Regions from separate parts of the Stenotrophomonas sp. 01N47 genome, predicted to be linked through region 2. Evidence: riboswitches for the same ligand, from Rfam matches in the RefSeq annotation. Region 2 holds a riboswitch; the other holds the start of a gene.
The links. Region 2 has a riboswitch for glycine ahead of AC1DKR_RS13875 (trimeric intracellular cation channel family protein). Riboswitches for the same ligand answer to the same signal wherever they lie in the genome.
Positions count from the first base shown of each region.

Region 1: linked by a shared signal. The riboswitch ahead of gcvP (aminomethyl-transferring glycine dehydrogenase) and the one ahead of AC1DKR_RS13875 (trimeric intracellular cation channel family protein) in region 2 are both predicted to bind glycine.

Region 1 covers NZ_JBFTQU010000004.1:80,145-84,727, forward strand. The annotation lists gene gcvP (aminomethyl-transferring glycine dehydrogenase) at 1-2,709, opposite strand, end outside; glycine riboswitch at 2,771-2,873, opposite strand; gene AC1DKR_RS08510 (multidrug effflux MFS transporter) at 3,173-4,399, shown strand; gene AC1DKR_RS08515 (siderophore-interacting protein) at 4,541-4,583, shown strand, end outside.
Region 2 covers NZ_JBFTQU010000006.1:72,074-76,656, forward strand. The annotation lists gene AC1DKR_RS13860 (NAD(P)/FAD-dependent oxidoreductase) at 1-1,035, shown strand, start outside; gene AC1DKR_RS13865 (nuclear transport factor 2 family protein) at 1,138-1,563, opposite strand; gene AC1DKR_RS13870 (GIY-YIG nuclease family protein) at 1,636-1,893, opposite strand; glycine riboswitch at 1,934-2,023, shown strand; glycine riboswitch at 2,037-2,140, shown strand; gene AC1DKR_RS13875 (trimeric intracellular cation channel family protein) at 2,225-2,842, shown strand; gene AC1DKR_RS13880 (MdtA/MuxA family multidrug efflux RND transporter periplasmic adaptor subunit) at 3,130-4,296, shown strand; gene AC1DKR_RS13885 (multidrug efflux RND transporter permease subunit) at 4,293-4,583, shown strand, end outside.

The DNA of each region.
Region 1 (4,583 bases), on a different contig from region 2:
GTGGGTCCACTCGCTGGCGGTCACGGCCGTGGCCGTGTGCGGGGCGTTCTTCAGCGGGTTGTCCTCGCGGTCCAGGCGGCCGTCTTCGATCGCGGTGATCTCTTCGCGGATCTGGATCATCGCGTCGATGAAGCGGTCCAGCTCGTGCAGCGATTCGCTTTCGGTCGGTTCGACCATCAGCGTGCCGGCCACCGGGAAGCTCAGGGTCGGAGCATGGAAGCCGAAGTCGATCAGGCGCTTGGCCACGTCTTCGGCACCGATGCCGCTGGTCTTCTCCAGCGGACGCACGTCCAGGATGCACTCGTGCGCGACCAGGCCGTTGCGACCGGTGTACAGGGTCTTGAAGTGCGGGGCCAGGCGCTTGGCGATGTAGTTGGCGTTGAGCTGGGCGACCTGGGTGGCCTTGCGCAGGCCCTCGGTGCCCATCATCGCGATGTACATCCAGCTGATCGGCAGGATCGAGGCGCTGCCGAAGCTGGCGGCGCTGACCATGCCGACCGGACCGTTGTCACCCAGCTTGCCCGGCAGGAACGGGGCAAGGTGCGACTTGACCGCACACGGGCCAACGCCCGGGCCGCCGCCGCCGTGCGGGATGCAGAAGGTCTTGTGCAGGTTCAGGTGCGAAACGTCCGAACCCCACTTGCCCGGCTTGGCCACGCCGACCAGGGCGTTCATGTTGGCCCCGTCGGTGTACACCTGGCCGCCATGCTTGTGGATGATCTCGCAGATCTCCACCACCTCTTCCTCGAACACGCCGTGCGTGGACGGGTAGGTCATCATGATCGCGGCCAGGCGGTCGCTGTACTTCTCGGCGTTGAGGCGGATGTCTTCGACGTCGACGTTGCCGTTGGCATCGGTCTTGGTGACCACGACCTTCATGCCGCACATCTGCGCCGAGGCCGGGTTGGTGCCATGCGCCGAATCCGGGATAAGGCAGATGTCACGGTGATCTTCGCCACGCGAGCGGTGGTAGGCGCGGATCGCCAGCAGGCCGGCGTATTCGCCCTGCGCACCGGAGTTCGGCTGCAGGCTGACGGCGTCGTAGCCGGTGCACTCGACCAGCATCGCTTCCAGCGAATCGATCAGTTCCTTGTAGCCCAGCGCCTGCTCGGCCGGCACCAGCGGGTGGATCTGCGAGAACTCCGGCCAGGTCACCGGAATCATTTCGGCGGTGGCGTTGAGCTTCATGGTGCACGAGCCCAGCGGGATCATCGTGCGGTCCATCGCCAGGTCCTTGTCGGCCAGCGAACGCAGGTAGCGCAGCAGTTCGTGCTCGCTGTGGTGGGTGTTGAACACCGGGTGGGTCAGGAACGCGGACTGGCGCAGCAGGCCGGCCGGCAGCGCATCGGCGGTGCTGGCATCAAGCGCGTCCACATCAACGGTGGCACCGAACAGCGCGCCTACGGCGACGATGTCGGCGCGGGTGGCGGTCTCGTCCAGGCTGACGCCGACCGAACTGCTGTCGATCGCACGCAGGTTGTAGCCGGCGGCACGGGCCTTGGCATGGATCGCGCCGGCGTCGACACCGGTGACGTGCAGCGTGTCGAAGAAGTCGGCACCGACCTGCACACCGGCAGTGCGCAGCGCGCTGGCCAGGATGGCGGCCAGGCGATGGGTGCGGCGGGCGATGCGGGTCAGGCCTTCCGGACCGTGGTAGACCGCATACATCGAGGCCATCACCGCCAGCAGCACCTGTGCGGTGCAGATGTTGGAGGTGGCCTTCTCGCGGCGGATGTGCTGTTCGCGGGTCTGCAGGGTCAGGCGGTAGGCCGGGTTGCCCTGTGCGTCGATCGAGACGCCGATCAAGCGGCCCGGCATCGAACGCTTGTAGGCGTCACGGCAGGCCATGAACGCAGCATGCGGGCCACCGAAGCCGAACGGCACGCCGAAACGCTGGCTGTTGCCGACCACGATGTCCGCACCCCATTCGCCCGGGGCCGCCAGCAGGGTCAGTGCCAGCAGGTCGGTGGCCACGGCCACCAGGCCGCCGCGCGCGTGCACGGCATCGACCAGTGCCTTGTAGTCGCCCACCTGGCCGAAGGTGTCCGGGTACTGCAGCAGCAGGCCGAAGGCTTCCGCTTCCAGCGCTTCGGCCGGGGTGCCCACGCGCAGCACGATGCCCATGGGCTCGGCGCGGGTGCGCAGCAGTTCCAGCGTCTGCGGGTGCACGGCGTCGTGCACGAAGAAGGTGTCCGACTTCGACTTGGCCGAGCGCTTGGCCAGGGTCATCGCTTCAGCGGCGGCCGTGGCTTCGTCCAGCAGCGAGGCGTTGGCGATTTCCATGCCGGTCAGGTCTGCGCACAGGGTCTGGAAGTTGATCAGCGCTTCCATGCGGCCCTGCGAGATTTCCGCCTGGTACGGGGTGTAGGCGGTGTACCAGGCCGGGTTTTCCAGGATGTTGCGCAGGATCACGTTCGGCGTGTGGGTACCGTAGTAGCCCTGGCCGATGAAGCTCCGCAGCACGGTGTTCTTGTCGGCGATCGCGCGGATCTTCGCCAGCGCCTGCACTTCGGTGATCGACTCCGGCAGCGCCAGCGGTGCCGGCGACTTGATCTTGGCCGGCACGATGGCATCGGTCATCGCATCCAGCGATGCGTGGCCGATGACGCCGAGCATCTGCGCGATCTCGGCATCGTTGGGGCCGATGTGGCGCTCGACGAACGCCGAATGGTGCTCGAGCTCACGCAGGGAAGGGGTGTTCTGGGACATGGCGAAGGATCCGTCAGGAAAGGGCACACGCACGGGCACAAGCCGCCGGTCGGCGGTCTGCGGGCGCCCCTCTGTCCTTTTGCCTGAGAGTTTAAAAGCGCGGAAAACCGCAGCTTCGTGCCCCTTCGGCGCCGGATCGAACCGGTCTCTCCAGAGTTCTGTTACGGGTGGTATCGGGCCTGAGCGATTACGGGCGTTGCGCCTTCGGCAGCGGTGACCTGCTTCTCCCACCGTGTTGCCCGCCGATTATAGCTCGTTGCCGGCGCCTGACGGTGGCCCGGGCGGGCCTCACGGGGCTGAATGGCCGATGGCCCGGGCGTGCGTTCTGTGCATCCGTGCATGGCATCGCGCGCATTCCCCACCTATGATGGTGGGATTCTCGTATTCATCTGGCGCCGTCCCTGCTGCAGGGGATCGGCGCCCGCCGTGCGTGTCATGCATGGCCCTGCCGGACGCTTGCCCGATGACCGCCGCCGTTGCTCCTTCCACCCGCCGCATGGCCCTGTTGCTCGCTGGCCTGGCCATGTTCGGTCCGTTCTCGATCGACACCATCTTTCCTGCGTTTCCGCAGCTGGCCCAGCGCCTGGCGGTGGACGAGGTGGCGGTGCAGCAGACCATCAGCGTCTACCTGCTGTTCTACGGCCTGATGAGCCTGGCCCATGGCCCGCTGTCCGATGCGTGGGGGCGCAAGCGGGTGATCCTCGGCGGCCTGGTGATCTTCGTCGGCGCCTCGGTGGGCTGTGCGTTGTCTACCGACCTGACCACGCTGCTGGCGTTCCGCGCACTGCAGGGCCTGTCGGCCGGCGTGGGCATGATCGTCGGCCGCGCGGTGATCCGCGATCTGTACCACGGCCACGACGCGCAGCGGCTGATGAGCCAGGTGTCGATGCTGTTTGGTATCGCCCCGGCCATCGCGCCGATCATCGGTGGCTGGATCCTGCTCAGCGGTGCCGGCTGGCCGCTGATCTTCTGGTTCCTGGTGGTATTCGCGCTGGTGCTGCTGGCGGCCACCGCGCGCTTCCTGCCGGAAACCCATCCGGTGGAGGCGCGGATCGCCCTGTCGCCACGCACGTTGCTGCGCGATTACGTGCGCATCGGCTTCAATCCGCGGTTCCTGCGCCTGGCCCTGGCCGGCAGCATCGGGTTCGGCGGCATCTTCCTGTACATCTCCTCGGCGCCGGCCATCGTGATGCAGCACCTGCATCTGGGTGAAGGTGGCTTTGCGTGGTTGTTCATTCCCACCATCGGCGGCATGACCACCGGTTCGTTCCTGTCCGGGCGCATGGCCGGGCACAGCACACCGACCCGGCAGGTCGCGCTCGGATTCACCCTGTGTGCGGTCTCTGCCGTGCTGAACATCGGCTACGTCACCCTGGCGCCGCAGTTCGCGCTGCCGTGGGCGGTGATGCCGATCTTCCTTGGCGGCATGGGCATGGCGCTGATCTTCCCGATCCTGGCGCTGGCGGTGCTGGACATGTATCCGCTGCAGCGCGGCCTGGCGTCGTCGCTGCAGGCGTTCGTGCAGCTGATGATCAGCACCGTGGTGGCTGGCGTGGTTTCGCCGCTGCTGCACAACAACCCGCTGCACCTGGCACTGGGACAGGCGGGCTTCTTCGCGGCTGGCTTCGTGTTCTGGTACTGGGAGCACCAGCGCGAGCGCGCATCAGAGGCAGCCGGCACGGCGCATTGAGCGTCGCGCAGGGGTAGGGCGCGTCATCACGCGCGGATCCGTTGTGGCGCTGCGGGCAGGGAGTAGGCTGGGGTTTCCAGCGAGCCGGTTCGTGGGTGCACGGCAGCCAGCCATTCCGATGTCGTCGCATGAGGTACCCGCATGGCTGCGCAGCAGACCTACCGCCTGTTCGAGGTGGCGCTGA
Region 2 (4,583 bases):
GCCATCGACAAGCAGGCCCGCCAGGTGCGCATGGCCGATGGCAGCACGCTGGACTACGACAGCCTGCTGCTGGCCACAGGCGCCACCCACGCCTACTTCGGCCACGACGAATGGGCGGACGATGCGCCCGGCCTGAAGACCCTGGACGATGCCATCGCCCTGCGCCGCAAACTGCTGCTGGCGTTCGAACGCGCCGAAGCCGAACCGGACCCGGAAAAGAAGGCGGCATGGCTGAGCTTTGCCGTGGTGGGGGGGGGACCGACCGGGGTCGAGCTGGCCGGCACCCTCGCGGAAATCGCCCGGCATACGCTGCGCAATGAATTCCGCCACATCGATCCGGCCAGCGCCAAGGTGCGGCTGGTCGAGGCCGGTCCGCGCGTGCTGTCCACCTTCCCCGAAGTGCTTTCGCTGAAGGCACGCCGGCAGCTGGAAAAGCTGGGCGTGGAAGTGATGACCGGGACGCCGGTGAGCCACATCGATGGACAGGGCTTCAAGCTGGGCGACCAGTTCGTGCCCGCGCGCACCGTGGTCTGGGCCGCCGGCGTGGCCGCCTCACCGCTGGCGCGCACGCTGGACGTGCCGCTGGACCGCGCCGGTCGCGTGCAGGTGCAGCCCGACCTGACCCTGCCTGGTCACCCGGAACTGTTCGTGGCCGGCGATCTGGCCGCACTGAACCAGGCCAACGGCAAGCCGGTACCGGGCGTTGCGCCTGCCGCCAAGCAGATGGGCAAGTACGTGGCGGACGTGATTCGCGCGCGCCTGCATGGCAAGGCAGCACCCGGGCCGTTCAAGTACGCCGACTTCGGCAACCTGGCCACCATCGGCCGCATGGCCGCGATCGTGCACCTGGGCAAGCTGCAGCTGTCCGGCGTGCTGGCCTGGTGGTTCTGGCTGGCCGCGCACGTGTTCTTCCTGATCGGGTTCCGCAACCGCGTCGTGGTGCTGTTGAACTGGGCGGTGGCGTACTGGAGCTACCAGCGCAGCGCGCGGATCATCTTCGGCGACGACCGCGAAGACCGGCGACCGAAGCGGTAGGTACTGCCGTGGGTGACCTCTCGACCGACACAGTTGATCCACGCCATGCGTGGATGAATTTCTATGCAGGCTGCATGGAGCGCAGCCACGCATGGCGTGGCTCTACTTCGGCTTCGGGTACCACAGCGCGTTGACGATGACCCAGCGCTGCTCGAAGCGGCCCATGTGGAAGTAGTCGACGAACCACGGGGTTTCCAGCCGCACCGATGCGGCGTTGCCGGTCACGTCCAGCACCGTGCAGCGGCGATCCCATTGATCTTTCGGGGTCTTCAACGCGCCCTGCTTCGTCAACGCAACCAGCTCTTCCTTCGACATCCGGCGCAGGCCCAGGCGTTCGTCCGGTGTATCACCGAGCACCGCACGTTTGGCCAGGTCCGGATGCAGGGAACGGGCGACGCGCTGCGGGTCGGCCTCCAGCTGGCCATCCACGTAGTCATGGCAGGTGGCTTCGATGGCTGCGATCGTGGCGGCGTCGGCGGCAGGGCTTGCTGCTGCGGAAAGTGCGAACAACAGGGCAACGGTGGACATCCGGGTCTCCAGCGCTGAGGGCTGGGCGATCATGGCATGGCCGGATGCGCCCCATCCACGCATGGCGTGGATCTACTGCAACAGCCACGCCAGTTTGCGTTCGCGCGGCTGCCGCTTGAGCTCCCATTCGGCACGTGAGGCCGCTGCCCGGTCCGGGTACTCGCGCACCGCCAGGACCCGCAGTGGTGGCCGCGACCGGGTGTAGCGGGCCCCCTTGCCGGCCTGATGGGCAGCAAAACGGGCCTGCACGTCGGTGCTGATGCCGGCGTAATAGCTGCCGTCTCGGCATTCGAGCAGGTACAGGAACCACGGGCGGGAGGGCGAATCCATGGCCGGATTATGCCGTGCTGCACTGCAGCGGATATACTGGCGACCGAATGCAGGAGAGAGGCGCCGCGCTGGCGCCCGCCGAAGGCGCAGGCTCCCATGATCGCTCAGGCCGGTGGGCTGGAATCCCACCAACCATGCATTCGACTCGCCGAGCTGGAGAGAGGTCACCGGGCACGCCCGGGACGATCCGCCGAAGGGGCACGCGGCTCACGCCGCTGAACTCTCAGGCAAAAGGACAGCGGGAGCGGCACCGGTCATCGTCATCCCGTCATTGCGCAGGCAGTGGCGGTATGTGCGCATGGCCGGCCCCACCGCGCCCGGAGCCTGTCCCATGCTGCTGTCCATCATCTACCTGATCGCCATTTCCGCCGAAGCCATGACCGGCGCCCTGTCTGCCGGCCGCCGCCGCATGGACCTGTTCGGCGTGGTCATGATCGCCTGTGTCACCGCCCTCGGCGGCGGCTCGCTGCGCGACATCCTGCTTGGCCACTATCCGCTGGGCTGGGTGAAACACCCGGAGTACCTCGGTTTCACTGTGTGCGCCGCACTGATCGCCACCTGGGTGGCGCGCTGGATGCACCACTTCCGCCGCACCTTCCTGGTGCTCGATGGCCTGGGCCTGATCGCCTTCACCCTGATCGGCTGCTCGATCGCGCGCGAGGCCGGCCATGCACTGCCGATCGTGCTGATCGCCGGCATGCTCACCGGCGCCTTCGGCGGCGTGCTGCGCGACATCCTCTGCAACGAGGTGCCGTTGATCTTCCAGAAAGAGCTGTACGCCATCATCTCGCTGCTGACCGGTGCGGTGTATCTGCTGTTGCTGCACTGGGGCGTGGCCGATGCTACGGCGATCCTGTGCTGCCTGGGTGGTGGTTTCGCTGTGCGTCTGCTGGCCATCCACTACCGCTGGGAAATGCCCAAGTTCGTGTACCACGACGAAGTGCATTGATCGTTTGACGGTGGTGCCGGCCGCTGGCCGGCAGCACTGCGCACGCCTGCAGATTCCAGCAGGTTGCCAGCCGGCAGCCGGCATTTCTGGTTGGGTCGCATGACCAAGGTCACGCGGCGACGGCCCCCGTAAACCGCTACCATTAGCGCCCCGTCGCACGCGCGACGGCATCCAGCCACGCCGCGTCCGCGGCCCCGCCAGACAATCCCCCTCCCCCGCTGCCCGTGGCCCTTCGTGGTGCCGACGGGCCCGCATGACCCTGCGTGCGCGCAGGGCGCAGGATGCCCATGTCTGTCGCCGAAAATTCCCGCTCACGTCGTGCCCGCCTGTTGCTGGTCGTTGCCGGTCTTGCCCTTGTCGCTGGCCTGGCGTGGTGGCTGTGGCCGCGGGCCGAGGCGGGCAGTGGCGAAGCCGGCAGCGGCAAGACGGTGCCGGTACGCATCGCCCTTGCCAGCGCCGAGCCGCTGGTGCTGCGGATGAAGGCGGTCGGTACGGTCACTCCGCTGCACAGCGTGGTGGTGCGCAGCCGCGTGGACGGCGAACTGATGCGCCTGCATTTCCAGGAAGGTCAGCAGGTCAACGCCGGCGACCTGCTGGCACAGATCGATCCCCGCCCCTACCAAGTGAAGCTTGCGCACGCACAGGGTACGCAGCAGCAGAACATGGCCGAGCTGGAGAATGCCGAGCGCCAGCTGCAGCGCTACCGCGAACTGCAGCGACAGAACTACGTGTCGGCACAGGAACTGAGCGACCAGCAGAGCAAGGTGCGGCAGCTGCAGGGGCGCCGCCTCAGCGACCAGGCATCGGTGGACGAAGCACGCCTGCAGTTGCAGTACACGCGCATCATCGCCCCGGTCAGCGGCCGTGTCGGCCTGCGCCGGCTGGACGTAGGCAACCTGGTGCACGCCAGCGATACCGAAGGCCTGGTCACGCTGGCGCAGACGGCGCCGATCAGCGTGCTGTTCACCGTGCCCGAGCCGGAGCTTCCCGCCCTGCTCGATGCGGTGCAGGCGCAGCCGGCGCTGGCGGTGGAAAGCTGGGACCGCGAAGAACGACGGCAGCTCGCCAGCGGCACCCTGTCCAGCGTCGACAACCGCATCGATACCGCCACCGGCACGCTGAAGCTGCGCGCGCAGTTCGACAACACCGACCAGGCGCTGTTCCCCAACCAGTTCGTCAATGTGCGCCTGCAGCTGGGTGAGCATCCCGCGCTGCTGATTCCCGATGCTGCCGTGCAGTTCGGCAGCCAAGGCAACTACGTGCACATCGTCGACAAGGACAACAAGGCACAACGTCGCTCGGTGCTGCTCGGCCCGGCCGACGACGGACGCGTGGCGGTGCGTTCCGGCCTGGTGGCTGGTGACAAGGTGGTGATCGAAGGCATCGACGGGCTGGAAGACGGCACCGCGGTGGAGATCATCACCGAGGAGGCATCGACCAAGGCCGGCGCATGAACCTCTCGCGCGCCTTTATCCTGCGCCCGGTCGCCACCACCCTGCTGATGGTGGCGCTGCTGCTGTCCGGGGTACTGGCCTATCGCCTGCTGCCGGTGGCGGCGCTGCCGCAGGTCGACTACCCGATCATCCAGATCACCACGCTGTACCCCGGTGCCAGCCCCGAGCTGACCACGCGCACCATCACCGCGCCGCTGGAGCGCCAGCTCGGGCAGATTCCCGGCCTGAAACAGCTGTCGTCCACCAGTTCCGGTGGTGCCTCGGTGATCACCCTGCAGTTCGGCCTG